Regions from separate parts of the Glaciimonas sp. OK215 genome, predicted to be linked through region 2. Evidence: predicted binding sites of a transcription regulator. Region 2 holds the regulator's gene; the other holds the start of a gene.
What was found. Region 2 encodes NrdR, which represses ribonucleotide reductase genes. Its sites were predicted from a motif close to CACNANATNTNGTG; they were not measured.

Region 1: a site for NrdR is predicted at 1,953-1,966, ahead of AC3CHX_RS13660 (ribonucleoside triphosphate reductase). Genes of this name have one in related genera too.

What each region holds. Positions count from the first base shown of each region.
Region 1 is NZ_CM173544.1:3,034,801-3,042,465, forward strand. It holds gene nirK (copper-containing nitrite reductase) at 1-432, shown strand, start outside; gene AC3CHX_RS13650 (formylglycine-generating enzyme family protein) at 429-1,238, shown strand; gene AC3CHX_RS13655 (SCO family protein) at 1,250-1,867, shown strand; gene AC3CHX_RS13660 (ribonucleoside triphosphate reductase) at 1,983-3,998, shown strand; gene nrdD (anaerobic ribonucleoside-triphosphate reductase) at 4,022-4,213, shown strand; gene AC3CHX_RS13670 (anaerobic ribonucleoside-triphosphate reductase activating protein) at 4,239-4,922, shown strand; gene AC3CHX_RS13675 (putative zinc-binding protein) at 4,908-5,321, opposite strand; gene trhA (PAQR family membrane homeostasis protein TrhA) at 5,345-5,962, opposite strand; gene AC3CHX_RS13685 (U32 family peptidase) at 5,989-6,882, opposite strand; gene ubiU (ubiquinone anaerobic biosynthesis protein UbiU) at 6,920-7,665, opposite strand, start outside.
Region 2 is NZ_CM173544.1:1,018,856-1,026,520, forward strand. It holds gene ybgC (tol-pal system-associated acyl-CoA thioesterase) at 1-180, opposite strand, end outside; ZMP/ZTP riboswitch at 396-512, shown strand; gene glyA (serine hydroxymethyltransferase) at 611-1,855, shown strand; gene nrdR (transcriptional regulator NrdR) at 2,047-2,511, shown strand; gene AC3CHX_RS04555 (GspH/FimT family pseudopilin) at 2,623-3,183, shown strand; gene AC3CHX_RS04560 (PilW family protein) at 3,213-4,145, shown strand; gene ribD (bifunctional diaminohydroxyphosphoribosylaminopyrimidine deaminase/5-amino-6-(5-phosphoribosylamino)uracil reductase RibD) at 4,254-5,339, shown strand; gene AC3CHX_RS04570 (riboflavin synthase) at 5,358-5,981, shown strand; gene AC3CHX_RS04575 (IS256 family transposase) at 6,042-7,292, opposite strand; gene AC3CHX_RS04580 (competence protein CoiA family protein) at 7,400-7,665, opposite strand, start outside.

The DNA.
Region 1 (7,665 bases), 2.0 Mb from region 2:
GCACGATTTGATATCTACGGCGAAGGTGAAAAGAAGCCATTGCTCGCAGCGGCCAATGCAGCGGCTCCCGCCAAGGCGCCGGTTGCAACAGCAGCCGATGCCAGACTGGCGGCAGGCAAAGCGGTATACGAGCGTACCTGTGCCGCCTGCCACCTGCCCGATGGCAAGGGCGTGCCCGGGGTATTCCCTCCTTTGGCAGACTCCGATTTCTTCCAGCAACGCCCGCATGAAAAAGCCCATATTGTCTTGAACGGCCATAGCGGTGAGTTGGTGGTCAACGGACAGCATTACAACTCGGTGATGCCGCCGCAAGATCTCAACGATGAGGATGTCGCTGCGGTGATCAATTACGTCAACGTCGCGCTGAACCAGGGAACGCCGGTTCTGACTCCGGCACAGGTCAAGCAAATGCGCACGATTAAATCGCAGTGAAATGGAGATCAAACGCGGCGATCAGACGCATGGCCGGGCTGGTCGCGGTCCTGCTGATGCTGGGTGGACTGACGGCCCGCGCCATCGCGGGTGATTACCTGTTGCTACCGGGAGGCGAATTCCGCAGCGCATTGCCGGCGGACGGAAAAACGGCGCCGGCCATCATCGCGCCGTTTTTTTTGCGAACCAGACCGGTGAGCAATGCCGAATATAGCGATTTTATCTTGAAGCATCCGCAGTGGCGGCGCGGCGCGGTTCCGGCCGTGCTTGCTGGTGCGGATTATCTGTCCGGCTGGAACGGCCCCCTGGATCACGGCCGGCTCGCTTCCTCCGCGCCTGTGACGCAAGTGAGCTGGTACGCAGCGGCGGCATTTTGCGAATCTGAGCAGGCCCGTCTTCCACGCTGGTACGAATGGGAATTTGCCGCAGCCGCAGACGAAAGCCGAACCGATGCGCGCGCTGATCCGGCCTGGCTCGAGCGCATACTCGCCTGGTATTCCCGCCCTGCCAACAAGCCGCCTCAGTCGATCGGATTAGCGCGGCCGAATCGTTACGGCATGCTCGATATGCACGGTTTGGTGTGGGAGTGGGTGGAGGACTTCAGCGCCTTATTTATGAGTGCAGACAGCCGTGTCCAGGGCGAGCAAAAGCAGCTTGATTTCTGCGGCGGCGCTGCCGTGTCGCTCGCCGACCGTCAAAATTATGCCGTATTGATGCGCCTGGCCCTGCTGGCCGCAATGGAGGGCAATCAAGAGGGCGCATATCTGGGATTTCGCTGTGCGCGCGATCCCGCTCACAACAAATGAGGAACATCAGCATGACCATACCCGACATCCTGAATTCATCGTCGCGCTGCGCGGCCTTATGCCTTGCCTTGATCGGTGCGCTGCCAGCGGCGGTATTGGCGCAACCGGCAGTGACGTCAACCGGCAAGCCGTTGCCCGCCGAGTCGCTCTACTGGCTCTCGGTTCCCCTGACCGACGCGCAGGGCAAGCGCTTTGATTGGCGCGATCTGGCCGGACATCCTGTGCTGGTAACGATGTTCTATGGCGACTGCAATACCGCTTGCCCGATCGTTCTGGAAAATCTGCAGCAGACGATTGCGGCGCTCAAGCCGGCGCCGGGCAAACTCAGCGTGTTGATGGTCAGCCTTGATCCGCTGCGCGATACGCCGGCTTCGCTCGCACGATTAGGAAAGTCTCATCATCTGGACAATACAATTTTCCGGCTTGCCGTGAGCACGGACGAAACCCATACACGCACCATGGCAGCCGCACTCAACATCAAATATCGCGTGCTTGGCGGCGGTGAAATCAACCATGGCACGCGCATTTGCCTGATCGATGCCGATGGCAAGGTGGTCGCCAGCAGTACCCAACTCAGCGCCGCACCCGACCGGAAATTCCTGCAGCAAATCCGGCAGGCATTGAAATGATCCGGCTTGACGCAAATCAAGGAATTCAAATACAGGCCCGCTTTCGGTTGACCATACTACATATAGTTATTAACCTTCATCAAAGCACCATATGTTGTGCTTACTTGGAGATGTAATGACAGCAAAAGCAGTTTCTTTCCTGACCCAGGTTATCAAGCGCGACGGCAGCATCAAGCCGTTCGATGCCGGCAAAATCGCATCCGCCCTGCAACGTGCGGGCCGCGCCAGCGGCGAATTCGACGCACTGGCAGCGAGTCGCCTGACCGCACAAGCGGTACTCCAGAGAGTCGGATTGCAGGGTCAAGCGGCTCCCAATATCGAGCAAATCCAGGATGTGGTCGAGTCGGTGTTGTTTGACGCCGGCTATCGAAAAACCCTGCGCGCCTATATCGTCTACCGGGAGCAGCACCAGAAATTGCGCGGCGATCGCAAGACCCAGGTCGACGTCGAATCGTCGATGAACGAATATCTGAATCAACTCGACTGGCGCGTCAATGCGAATGCCAATCAGGGCTATTCGCTGGGTGGTTTGATCCTCAACGTGTCGGGCAAAGTGATCGCCAATTACTGGCTCGATCACGTCTATCCACCGGCAGTGGGCGAGGTCCATCGCAACGCCGAGCTGCATATCCACGACCTGGACATGCTGGCCGGTTATTGCGCCGGCTGGTCGCTGCGCATGCTGCTCTCCGAAGGTTTGAACGGGGTGCCGGGCAAGGTTGAATCGGGTCCGCCGAAACACATGTCGAGCGCGATCGGACAAATCGTCAACTTTCTCGGCACGCTGCAAAACGAATGGGCCGGCGCACAAGCATTCAGCTCCTTCGATACCTACATGGCGCCGTATATTCGCAAGGACAAGCTGGATTACGACAGCGTCAAGCAAACCATCCAGGAACTGATCTACAACCTCAACGTCCCATCGCGCTGGGGCACGCAAACCCCATTCACCAATCTGACCTTCGACTGGGTGTGCCCGGAGGATTTGCGCGCGCAAGTGCCCCTGATCGGCGGCATCGAGATGCCGTTCGCCTACGGCGACCTGCAGCCGGAGATGGACATGATCAACCGCGCCTATATCGAAATCATGATGGCAGGCGACGCCAAGGGCCGCGTATTTACCTTTCCTATTCCGACCTACAACATCACCGAGGATTTCGAATGGCACAGCCCGAACGCCGAGTTGCTGTTCGAGATGACGGCACGCTATGGGCTGCCCTACTTCCAGAATTTCATCAATTCGGAATTGAAGCCGAACATGATCCGTTCCATGTGCTGCCGTTTGCAGCTCGACTTGCGCGAACTGCTCAAGCGCGGCAACGGCTTGTTCGGTTCGGCCGAGCAAACCGGCTCGCTGGGGGTGGTGACGATCAACTGCGCGCGGCTCGGCTACCTGCATGCCGGCGATGAGGCGGCATTGCTGGATCGCCTCGATCAATTGCTCGAGCTCGGCAAAACCAGCCTGGAAATCAAGCGCAAGGTGATCCAGCGGCACATGGACAATGGCCTGTTCCCCTACACCAAGCGCTATCTCGGCACCCTGCGCAATCATTTCTCGACCCTGGGCGTGAACGGCATCAATGAAATGATCCGCAATTTCACCAATGACGAACACGACATCACGAGCGAATGGGGCCACGCCTTTGCGCTACGGCTACTCGACCATGTGCGCGCACGGATGCTGGCGTTTCAGGATGAAACCGGTCACATGTACAACCTGGAAGCGACACCGGCCGAAGGCACCACCTACCGTTTTGCCAAGGAAGACCGCAAGCGCTTTGCCGACATCCTGCAAGCAGGCACCGCCGACATGCCGTACTACACCAATTCGTCGCAACTGCCGGTGGGGTTTACCGACGATCCGTTCGAAGCGCTGGAACGGCAGGACGATTTGCAACGCAAGTACACCGGCGGCACCGTCCTGCATCTCTACATGACGGAACCGTTATCCAGTCCCGATGCGTGCCGCACCTTGATCAAGCGAGCGCTAAGCCGCTTCAAGTTGCCGTACATCACGATCACGCCGACTTTTTCGATTTGCCCGAAGCATGGCTACCTCGGCGGCAGTCACCGTTTTTGTCCGAAATGCGATGAAGAACTGATCGCACGCAAGCAGCGCGCAGCTGCATGATTTTTAATTCACCTGGAGCAAGCATGAACCACTTAAGCCAAACAATTTCTCTGGCCCAGAAAGCGATCACACTCAGCGATGGCGAGCGTCAGCCGTGCGAAATATGGACACGCGTGATGGGATATCACCGCCCGGTCTCATCCTTCAACACCGGCAAAAAAGGAGAGTTCCATGAGCGTAAATATTTCAGCGAGCAATGCGCCAATCTTGTCTGAGCCAGCCACTTCGCGTTACCTGAAGGTGGGCGGCGTCACGCCGTTCACCGCAACCGATTATCCAGGCAAGCTGGCTGCGGTCGTCTTTGTCCAGGGCTGCCCGTGGCGCTGCGGCTATTGTCACAATCCGCATCTGCAACTGCGTACGATAACCAGTCCCCTGGATTGGCCAAACGTGCTGGCATTGCTCGAACGACGTGTCGGCCTGATCGATGCAGTCGTTTTCAGCGGTGGTGAAGCGACTACCGATCCCGCCCTCCGCGCTGCCATTCTGAATGTCCGCGCGCTGGGTTTTTCCATCGGCTTGCACACTGCCGGCACGTATCCCAGGCGCCTTGCAGATCTCCTGCCGCTGGTGGATTGGGTCGGTCTCGATGTCAAGGCACCGTTTGCCAGCTACGAGCGCATCACGGCCGTTTCGGATAGCGGCCGCCATGCCCTGGAAAGTGCAGAAGTCGTACTCGCAAGTGGCGTGAAGCATGAATTTCGCACCACCATTCATCCAAGCCTGTTGGATGAAGATGAAATACTCAGTCTTGCCATCATGCTGTCGCGCATGGGGGTGCAAAACTATGCTTTACAGATGTTTCGAGCGCAAGGATGCCGTGACGCTCTGCTCAATGCAGTGGCCACCGTCGGGTACCCGACGGCGGATCTGGTGCGCCGCGTTTCTTCCTTGTTCCCGCGATTTACGCTACGCCAGGCTTAGGAGCATGTCGCCGCGGTCGGGTCCGGCCGTTTGGTGACGCTCCAGTCCTTCGATGACGAGACTGACAATCCGGTCCGCCTGGTCCGGATCGAAATCCGCATGAAGACGCTTCTTCACTCCGTAATTGTGCAGTTGCATATGGGTGTCCGGCCTGATCTGGTGCCGCTCGAGACATCTTGCGGCGCACGCCAGCGGGCAGCCGTCGATCGCAATGATCGGCCGCCCGGAGTGTACGACTTTCAACAGCGAGGGAACGTCTCCGCCGATCCCCGCAATGCAAGACATCTCGGCCACGCCACGCCGGTCGAGCCGCAGCGCGACATAGTTCGCCATCTGCGCGGCGCTGGAACATCCGGAGCAGGAATAGACAAGCGGTAGATCCTTTTTATCGGCAACCATCTATGAAACCTCCATCACTCAAGTCATGCAACATAGAACAGCACGGAAAAATAATGACAAACACTGCCGCCCAGCACAAACAGATGCCACACGCCATGGCCATGCCGCAGCTTGTCGTCGGTCGCATAGAAAAAAATCCCGACGGTGTATAAAACGCCACCCGCTGCGAGCCAGATAAAGCCGCCCCAGGTGAGCGCGGCAATCAATGGAACGATCGCCGTCACGGCCAACCATCCCATCAGGACGTAAATCACCAATGACATGACGCGCGCACCCTTGGCCAGCCAGATTTCCTGCACGATCCCCAGCAACGCCAGCCCCCACACGGCGCCGAACAGCGACCAGCCCCATGCACCGCGCAGACTGACCAGCGTAAACGGCGTGTAGGTGCCGGCAATCAAGAGATAAATCGCGCAATGATCGAACTTGCGCAGTACATCCTTGGCCGGTCCGCGAACGCTGTGGTAGAGCGTCGATGTCAGGTACAGCGTCTGCAACATGGCGCCGTAGACGCTGAAGCTCACAATCTTCCACGGATCGCCCAGGCGCGCAGCGAGTGCGATCAGCACTACTGCGCCGGCCGCGGCCAGTACGGACCCTACCAGATGGCTGATGCTATTAAATTTTTCGCTGTAGTACATCGTGTGTTGCTAGCCTGAAATGTTATTCAATCCAGTTGCTCGAGCCCCGGTTTGCCGTTCCAGTAACCGTTGCATGGCTGGTCCGGCATCCACTCCTGCATGCGCGCAAACCCGTCCTCCGGTCCGAGTGCCTGCGTTCGCACACGGTCGAACAATGCGATGATGTGTTCGGTGTTCTGGGCCTGTGGACTGATGCGCGCGACGTCCACTCCCATGGCTTGCATCTGCGTCAGCTCATTGACCAGGTTGTATACCCGCGACGATTGCGTCTGAATGCCGTTCAGGATCAGGAAAGCATGGCGCTCGCGCGTCTGCAGCAACAAGCCATCCGGATAGTCGATACAACTGAACTGGCAATTGTCTTTGGGCAAATTCCGATGGCGTGCGGTAAAGCAGCGCGCTGAAAAGGCCAGCGGCATGCGGCCATAAGCGAATACCTCGGTGTCGATACCTGCTGGCCTATCCTTGAGTATCTGCGCCAGCCCTTCGCGATCCATCTCGAGCGGCATCACCCAGCGCCTGGCGCCGAGCCCGGCCACCAGTTCCAGCGTCGGCGTGTTGTATACATTCAGATGCGGCCCTGCGATGAACGAGGCGCCTGCGCCTGCCAGACAGTGGACTGCACCCATATCGTTCGCTTCAACCGCAAACCTGCCGTTGTCCGCGATCTTGCGCAGCGTCGTCAGGTCCGCACCGGATTCGATCAACACCAGGGTCGACAGCACCACTTGCTTGCCGGCCGCAGCGAGCCGCTCCGCAATCTCCAGCCAATCGGCCAGACGCAACTGATTACGGCGCGAGCACACGGTCTCGCCCAGGTATACGATATCGACCGGGCTGCCTTCGAGCGCCTCGTAAAACTTGAATACCGTAGCGCGCGGCCAGTAATACTGTAGCGGCCCCAATGCGAGTTTCAACATGCTGCCTCCGGGAAATATGGTGGATCGATTACGATGTTCATTTCCATGAACGGTGATAGGCCCCGAGCGTGTGTTGCTGCCCTTCCGCCACCTTGTTGAGTTCCGTCATCCAGCCCGGCTTGACGGAATAGCGTTGCAGGCTGTCGTGGCAATGGTCGATCGCAGCGCGCCACACCCGCGTCACCTGTGCCACATACGCCGGACTGCGCTGCCTTCCTTCGATCTTGATTGCGCGCACGCCCATCGTCAGCAATTGCGGCAGCAGCTCAAGCGTGTTCAGGCTGGTCGGCTCTTCGATCGCATAATAATTCTCGTCGCCCACATCGAAACGGCCCTTGCACAGTGTTGGATAACTGGCGTTTTCACCATCGCCGTAACGGTCGATCAACACGCCGTTCAAGCGCGACTCCAGGCCCTGCGGCGTTTGCTGCCAACGTACCGCCTTGGCCGGAGAGCACACGCCGTGCGTATTCGGTGCTTCGCCGGTGACGTAGGATGACAGGGCGCAACGGCCTTCCACCATCACACACAGGCTGCCGAAGCCGAAGACTTCAATTTCAACCGCCGTCTTTTTCGTGACCTGCTCCACCTGCGCCAGCGATAGTACGCGCGGCAGCACCGCACGCGCCACCCCGAAGTGCTCGTGATAGAAATTGATCGCTTCATAGTTGGTGGCGGAACCCTGCACCGACAGATGCAGGCGCAGCGCGGGATAGTTGTCCGCCGCGTAGCGCATCAACCCGGGATCGGCCAGGATCACCGCATCAATACCGGCGCGCGCGG
Region 2 (7,665 bases):
GTCTGTTTCAAGCAGTCGACTCTGTTCAATTCCGGCAGCACGCAACCATTCGGTGCGCGCGCGCTCAAAAAACTTCAGGTAATTTGCATAAAACACAACCCCGCCGGCGTCAGTGTCTTCGTAGTACACGCGGATGGTCCAGCTGAAATCTTTTTTGGTGGCGGGTGATGCTGAGTTCATGTTGTGCGGATGTTGGCCTGAAATAAGGGAATGAGCGGAGTCGGCGCCTATGTTGCAATGCGAGATAAGCGGAAATTGTAGCCCAAACTCAGATGTATACCCGTGGAATTAAGAACTAGATATTATCAACCGGGCCAGAATCGTGCTTCGATAGCGTCGGTGCCTTTTCGCAATCTTGCTCTATCCAGGCCCTTCACTTACAATACGTGCACCATTTCGTCTCACGTAACTGGCGAAAAAACCGGACCGAAGCAAACTGCCTTGATTTCCGGTAAAGGTGGGCATCCACCGGGAAGCGTGAGATTTATCCGCCGTGCGCCTGGGCAGCCCGAATGGAACGTACGACTGAGGCTGCCGCATTCCCCCATCACTTTGGCCCTCATTCGATGCAGAACCTGCAAAGGTTAACCTCTATCGATTGGAATATCTCATGTTCGAAAAAAACCAAACCATCGCCAGCGTCGATCCAGAATTGTGGAGCGCGATCCAGAAAGAAAACCATCGTCAGCAAGAACACATCGAGCTGATCGCATCGGAAAATTATTGCTCGCCTGCCGTTATGGAGGCGCAAGGCACCCAACTGACTAACAAGTACGCTGAAGGTTATCCAGGCAAACGTTATTACGGCGGCTGTGAATTCGTCGATATCGCTGAGCAACTGGCAATTGATCGCGTAAAACAGTTGTTCGGTGCAGAAGCCGCTAACGTGCAGCCAAATTCCGGTTCGCAAGCGAATCAGGGCGTGTTCTTCGCAGTGTTGAAACCAGGCGATACCATCATGGGTATGTCGCTGGCAGAAGGCGGTCACCTGACCCATGGCATGGCATTGAATATGTCCGGCAAGTGGTTCAACGTGGTTTCCTACGGTCTTAACGAAAAAGAAGAAATCGATTACGAAGCGCTGGAGCGGCTGGCGCATGAAAAGAAACCCAAGTTGATCATCGCTGGTGCTTCTGCGTATGCGTTGCGCATCGATTTTGAGCGTATTTCCAAAGTGGCTAAAGCGGTTGGTGCTTATTTCATGGTTGACATGGCGCACTATGCCGGTTTGATCGCTGCGGGAGAGTATCCGAATCCAGTGCCTTACGCCGACTTCGTTACCTCGACTACGCACAAATCGTTGCGTGGTCCTCGCGGCGGTATCATCCTGATGAAAGCCGAACACGAAAAAGCCATCAATTCGGCGATTTTCCCCGGCATTCAAGGTGGCCCGTTAATGCACGTGATTGCCGCTAAAGCAGTTGCGTTCAAGGAAGCGCTGACACCGGAATTCAAGGCTTATCAACAACAAGTCGTGAAGAATGCCGATGCATTGGCTAAAGCACTGATTGCGCGTGGCCTGCGTATCGTTTCCGGTCGTACCGAGTCGCACGTCATGCTGGTTGATCTGCGCGCCAAGAAGATCACCGGTAAAGAAGCTGAAGCCATCCTCGGTGCAGCACACATGACTTGCAACAAGAATGCGATCCCTAACGATCCGGAAAAGCCATTCGTGACTTCCGGTATTCGTGTGGGTAGTCCTGCGTTGACTACGCGCGGTTTCAAGGAGGCGGAAGCGACGAAGATCGGTAATTTGATCGCCGACGTGCTGGACAATCCGCATGATGCGGCGACCATCGAACGCGTCAAAGTTGAAGTCAAGAAATTGACCGATGCATTCCCTGTGTATGGTTGATAATTGCTGCTGATGCTGTGAATACCATGCCTTGGTGGCATGTGTATGCCGCGGTATTCCAGAAGCGTCACAGCATGGGTCCGTTCTGGTTTTCAACTGGAACGGGCCCATGTAATATGGCGATAGCAAAAAGAAAAGTAAGTAGTCAGCCAATAGAACGTCGCTCCACTGTCATATAGATCGCTGCCATCATGAAATGCCCGTTCTGCCATCATGAAGAAACCCAGGTTCTGGACACCCGCGTGTCGGAAGAAGGGGATGCCATTCGTCGCCGTCGCCGCTGCACAAAGTGCGACAAACGATTTACGACGCACGAACGGATCGAGTTGGCGATGCCTGTCATCGTCAAGAAAAATGGCAGCCGCACTGAATTTGATGCGGGCAAGCTGCGCGCCAGTTTGATGCTGGCACTGCGCAAGCGTCCTGTTTCAGCCGAGTCGCTGGATGAAGCATTGCAAAAAATCAAAGAGAAGCTGCTGGCTAGCGGCGAGCGAGAGGTGCTCTCCGGCCATGTCGGAGAATTGGTCATGCATGAGCTGAAGCGGCTCGACAAGATTGCCTATATCCGATTTGCTTCCGTTTACAAAAGCTTTGAAGATGTGGCCGAATTTCAAAATATGATTGAAGAGTTTTCCGACCCTGCTCGCAAAAAGTAAACTTCATAAACCACGCCTTAACTTGCGACCATTTTTCTCCCGGGAAGTGGTTCGCCTGCAATTAAAACTATAGTATTTATTCCTCCTTCATTCGATGTGAGGTTGGTTGTCATGGCGCACTCCGTCGCTATTCCCACGTTGTCGACGTCTTGTTACGGGGCGCTGTTGCGTTCGGGTTTTACTTTGATCGAAATAATGATAACAATGCTCATCATGAGTATCCTGCTCGCGGTTGGCGTGCCGGCTATGCGTGATTTCATCATCGAAACGCGGTTGAGCGTGGCCGTTAATCAATTTGTCGCGGCCGCCACTCTGGCGCGAACCGAGGCGATCAAGCGCGGCCGTTCAGTCGCTATTTGCCGCAGTGTCAATGCAGAGTCCGACGACGGCCGCTGCGTCGCCAGCGCTGGCGATGGGCGCGAAGGTAACGACTGGGGCAGCGGGTGGATTGTGACGGTGCCGGATGAAAATCAAGTCCTGCTCCGACAAGCGGCATTGGGTAAGAAGACCAGCGTGGTCGGTGCGAATACAAAGATTACGTATAACGGCCTCGGCAGGCCTGGGGCCAGTTTTACCAGCCTGGTGTTCAGACATGGCGGTGGTGTGCGCATTGTTTGCTTAAGTCGCAGTGGCCGTATCAGGGTATTGGTGGGCGTCGCCGAATGCAATTAAAACATCGCCATCGATCAGGTAAATCCATCATGTGTCGTTGTGCCCATCAGCGTGGCGTCACGCTTGTTGAGTTGATGGTGACTATGTTGATTGGCATCGTGTTGGTGGCGGCAGTGGCTAATCTGTATTTCGGCAGCAAGGCGAGTTATCGGTTAAATGAGGACCTTCTTCGTTTGCAGCAGGATGGGCGTTATGCGATGCAGCTGATGGAGAGGAATTTACGGCAGGCGGGGTTTGGGCATTTAACGTCGGCAAGCGTGAATGCCACGGAAGTTGATCGCACGGATTTTGTCAGCGCAGACGGTAAGCCGGGACAGGGTTTGCGCGGTTGTGATTACGGATTTGTGAAGCCGATGTCGTCGTCGTTGGATTTCACGTGTAGAAGTGGGGCGGGCATAGCTGGGTTTGAGGTCGCGTATCGCGTGGCCGATACGTTTGATTATGCCAGCGGCACCGGTGCCGATTGCAATGATGCCCAGGCTGGTTCCCTTGTCTTGCCTGAAAGTCATCCGGCCTATAACGCCGGTCGGCAAGTGCGCATTGCCACTAACCGTTTCTTTGTGGCCACCCCATCCGGCGCCAAAACGGCATCGCTGTATTGCCATGGCAATGGTGGTGGCATTGCGCAGCCGATACTCAATAACGTTGAGAACATGCGGCTTACTTTTGGCGTGGCTGGGATTGACGGATTTTCGGTGCAACAGTTTCTGACGGCCGCACAAGTTGATGGATTGTCGTCAGATCAGCAGAAAAACTGGAAGAGAGTGATACGCGTCAAATTGTGTTTGCAACTGTACGCCAGTCAACATGCATCCATCGAGCCGCAACGATATGTCGATTGCGATGGTGTCGGCCAGGTTGCAAGGGATGGCAAGTTGCGCGCGGTAATGACCAGCATCGTCACCCTGCGCAATCACGCTGCCGCCAGTTTGACGGCTACTCGGGCTGGCGGCGTACCATGACGGGTATTGCGGCTCGTGTTGCCCGTATATTTTGTACAATGAGCAAATGTGATTTGTTGACTTACCCATTTGCGGTTACCGTTCGCCACTTTCCCCAGGTTTTACACTATGACTCACGCTGACGTATTTATGTCGCACGCATTGCGACTCGCTGAACACGGACTGCTCAGCAGTGCACCCAATCCCACCATCGGCTGTGTCATCGTCAAAGACGGGTTGATTATTGGTGAAGGTTTTACTCAGCCGCCGGGCGGCAACCACGCCGAGATTCAGGCGCTCAATGATGCGCGTGAGAAAGGCCATGATGTGCGTGGTGCGACCGCCTACGTCACACTTGAGCCGTGTAGTCATTTCGGTCGCACACCGCCGTGCGCGGACGCTTTGGTACGTGCCGGTCTCGCCAAAGTAGTAGCGGCGATGGAAGATCCGAATCCACAAGTGGCTGGTCAGGGTTTTGATCGGCTGCGGGCAGCAGGAATTGTGGTGGAGTCCGGTGTTCTGGCAGAACAGGCGCGAGAACTGAACATCGGCTTTTTCTCACGCATGCAGCGCGGCAAACCTTGGGTCCGACTCAAGGTGGCCGCGAGCCTCGATGGCAAAACAGCGCTGTATAACGGACAAAGTCAGTGGATCACTTCTCCGGCGGCGCGTGATGACGGTCATCTCTGGCGCGCACGTGCCGGTGTGATTTTGACTGGCATCGGTACCGTCAAGGAAGATGATCCGCAACTGACAGTGCGTGCGATTCCGGTTGCGCGACAACCCCTGCGGGTCATCATCGACAGCAAGCTCGGTATCAATCCGGAAGCGCGCATATTAAGTGGGGAGGCGACCCTGATCTTTGCTGCCGTAGAGGATGCCGAAAAGCAGGCTATGCTGCAGGAGCGCGGAGCAGAAGTCATGGTGTTGCCGAACGCGCAGGGCAAGGTCGACTTGCCGCAAGTGATATTGGAACTTGGCAGACGCCAGATCAATGAGGTGCATGTCGAAGCGGGCGCCAAGCTGAATGCATCGTTGATCAGGGAAGGATGTGTTGATGAATTGCTGGCATATCTGGCGCCGATCATTTTGGGTGATGCGCGCGGCATGTTTGATCTCCCTGCGTTGGAAAATTTACAGGGCAAGTTTTCACTCAAATTTCACCAGGTCAAGCAAATTGGCGAGGATTTGCGTATCCTTGCACGATTCAATTAACTTCCTATTTCTACTCCTATGTTTACAGGCATCGTCGCCGCAGTCGGCAAAATTACTTCAGTACAAACACAAGGCGCCGCCGCTGATGATGGCGTTCGGCTGCAGATAGATGCCGGGGGCTTGCCTATGGGCGATGTGGCGCTCGGCGATTCGATTTCACTGAACGGTGCTTGCATGACGGTGACAGAAAAAACTGACGATGGTTTCGCCGTTGACGTATCGCGTGAAAGTCTAAATTGCACCGTTGGCCTGGATGCCATCGGCGAGGTTAATCTGGAAAAGGCGCTGACACTGGCAGACCGGCTAGGCGGTCACCTGGTGTCGGGTCACGTTGATGGCTTGGGTATGGTGAAGAAGTTTGAGCCAGTTGGCGAATCATGGGAGCTGGTGATTCAGGCGTCGCGCGAATTGGCTAAATATTTTGCCTACAAGGGCTCAATTGTGGTTAATGGCGTATCGCTCACAGTGAACCGGGTTGAAGATACAAGGGATGCCTGTTTGTTTTCGATTAACCTGATTCCGCACACGATACAAGTAACGACGCTGAGGTATCTGGCGGTCGGCAAACAGGTAAATCTGGAGGTGGACCTGATTGCGCGCTATGTTGAGCGGATGTTGTCGGTGTCTGATACCGACAAATAGAAATCGTAATTCCCTCCGGCACCGGAGGGTGTGCGGGATTTTGTGTAAACGGAATTTCGTTTAATTCGGCGTCATCCGTTCTTCAAACTGAATTGTGAAGCGGTTGAGTGCTCCTTTCCAGTCCCGCAAGGGCATCGTCCACTTCTTGCTGATGTTGTTGAGTGCCAGATAAAACAGCTTGCTGACAGCCTCATCAGTTGGGAATGAACTGCGGGTTTTGATGACTTTCCGCAGGCTCATATTAATGGATTCAATGGCGTTGGTGGTGTAAATGACCTTGCGGATTTCCGGCGGGTAGTCGAAGAACGGCGTGATCCGAGCCCAATTTCGCCGCCAGGACAGGCTGATCGACTGGTAGTCCTTGTCCCACTTTGACTCAAATTCGGTGAGCATGAGTTCGGCTTCATCGACGGTCGCCGCACTGTAGATTCGCTTCAGATCGGTAGCCACTTCCTTCTGCACTTTCCAGGGAACGAAGTTCAGGCTGTTACGCACCATGTGAACGATGCATAGCTGAACAGCTGCTTTCGGATAGACCGCCTCGATGGCGTCAGGGAAGCCTTTCAACCCATCGACGCAGGCAATGAAGATGTCTTGCACGCCACGGTTCTTCAACTCGGTCACCACTTGCAACCAGAATTTGGCACCCTCGGTCTGAGCGATCCACAGGCCCAGCACTTCCTTGTGGCCCTCCATGTTCACGCCGATGGCCAGGTAGACGGCCTTGTTTCGGACAGCCCCTGTGTCGCGCACTTTGACGTGGATGCAGTCGAGATACAGAATCGGATACAAGGCATCGAGCGGCCGGGCCTGCCAGACCTTCACATCCTCGCTCACAGCGTCTGTGACGGACGATATTAGGCTTGGCGATACTTCGGCACCATAAATCTCTTCAAGGTGGCTCTGGATCTCCCTGACCGTCAGGCCACGGGCATACAGGGAGATGATCTTGTCGTCGAAGCCGGTCCAGCGGGTCTGATGCTTGCTGACGATTTGCGGTTCAAACGCGCCTTGACGATCGCGGGGAATATCGAGCGGGAGTGCGCCGAAATCGCCTTTGAGCGTCTTACTGCTGTGGCCGTTGCGAGTGTTGGCCGTGTCGTTGATCACCGCGTCGCTTTTGCCGTGACCGAGATGGTCCGTCATCTCGACCTCCAGCGCACGCTCGACCAACATCTTGGTCAATTGCTTGAGCAAGCCATTTTCGCCAATCAGGTCTTCAGGTTTTTTGTAGTTGGCAAGCAGGCTGTCCGCCAGCTTGACCAGTTCAGGATCGGGCTTGGCCCGTTTGCTGCGTTTTACGTAGGTCATTTTTTCCTCTATGGTGGCAGTGTCCTGCCAAATGACCGTTTACACAAAACTAAATACACCCTCCGGCACCGTGCCTCCGGAATGTGCTGTAGTTTCCCGCAGACTGCTCAAAGGCTTCTGACGCTTATTACATAGGGCCGTAGTGCGGGTAGGATGTTCGACAAGTTGGCGACGGTAGTTGGATAGCCACCCTGTTCGGGGTCATAGACCATCCCCAGTTGGGCAAGCATGCCGAGCGCAGATTCGTTGCCAGATTCTGGAACGATCAAGACTTGACCGCCCAGCTCGTGCCATATCATCAAACCGCCATCCTGCATACGGTAGTGGAGGGTCTGCCGGTGAGCTTCCAATGACTTTTGACGAGCCGGTCTCG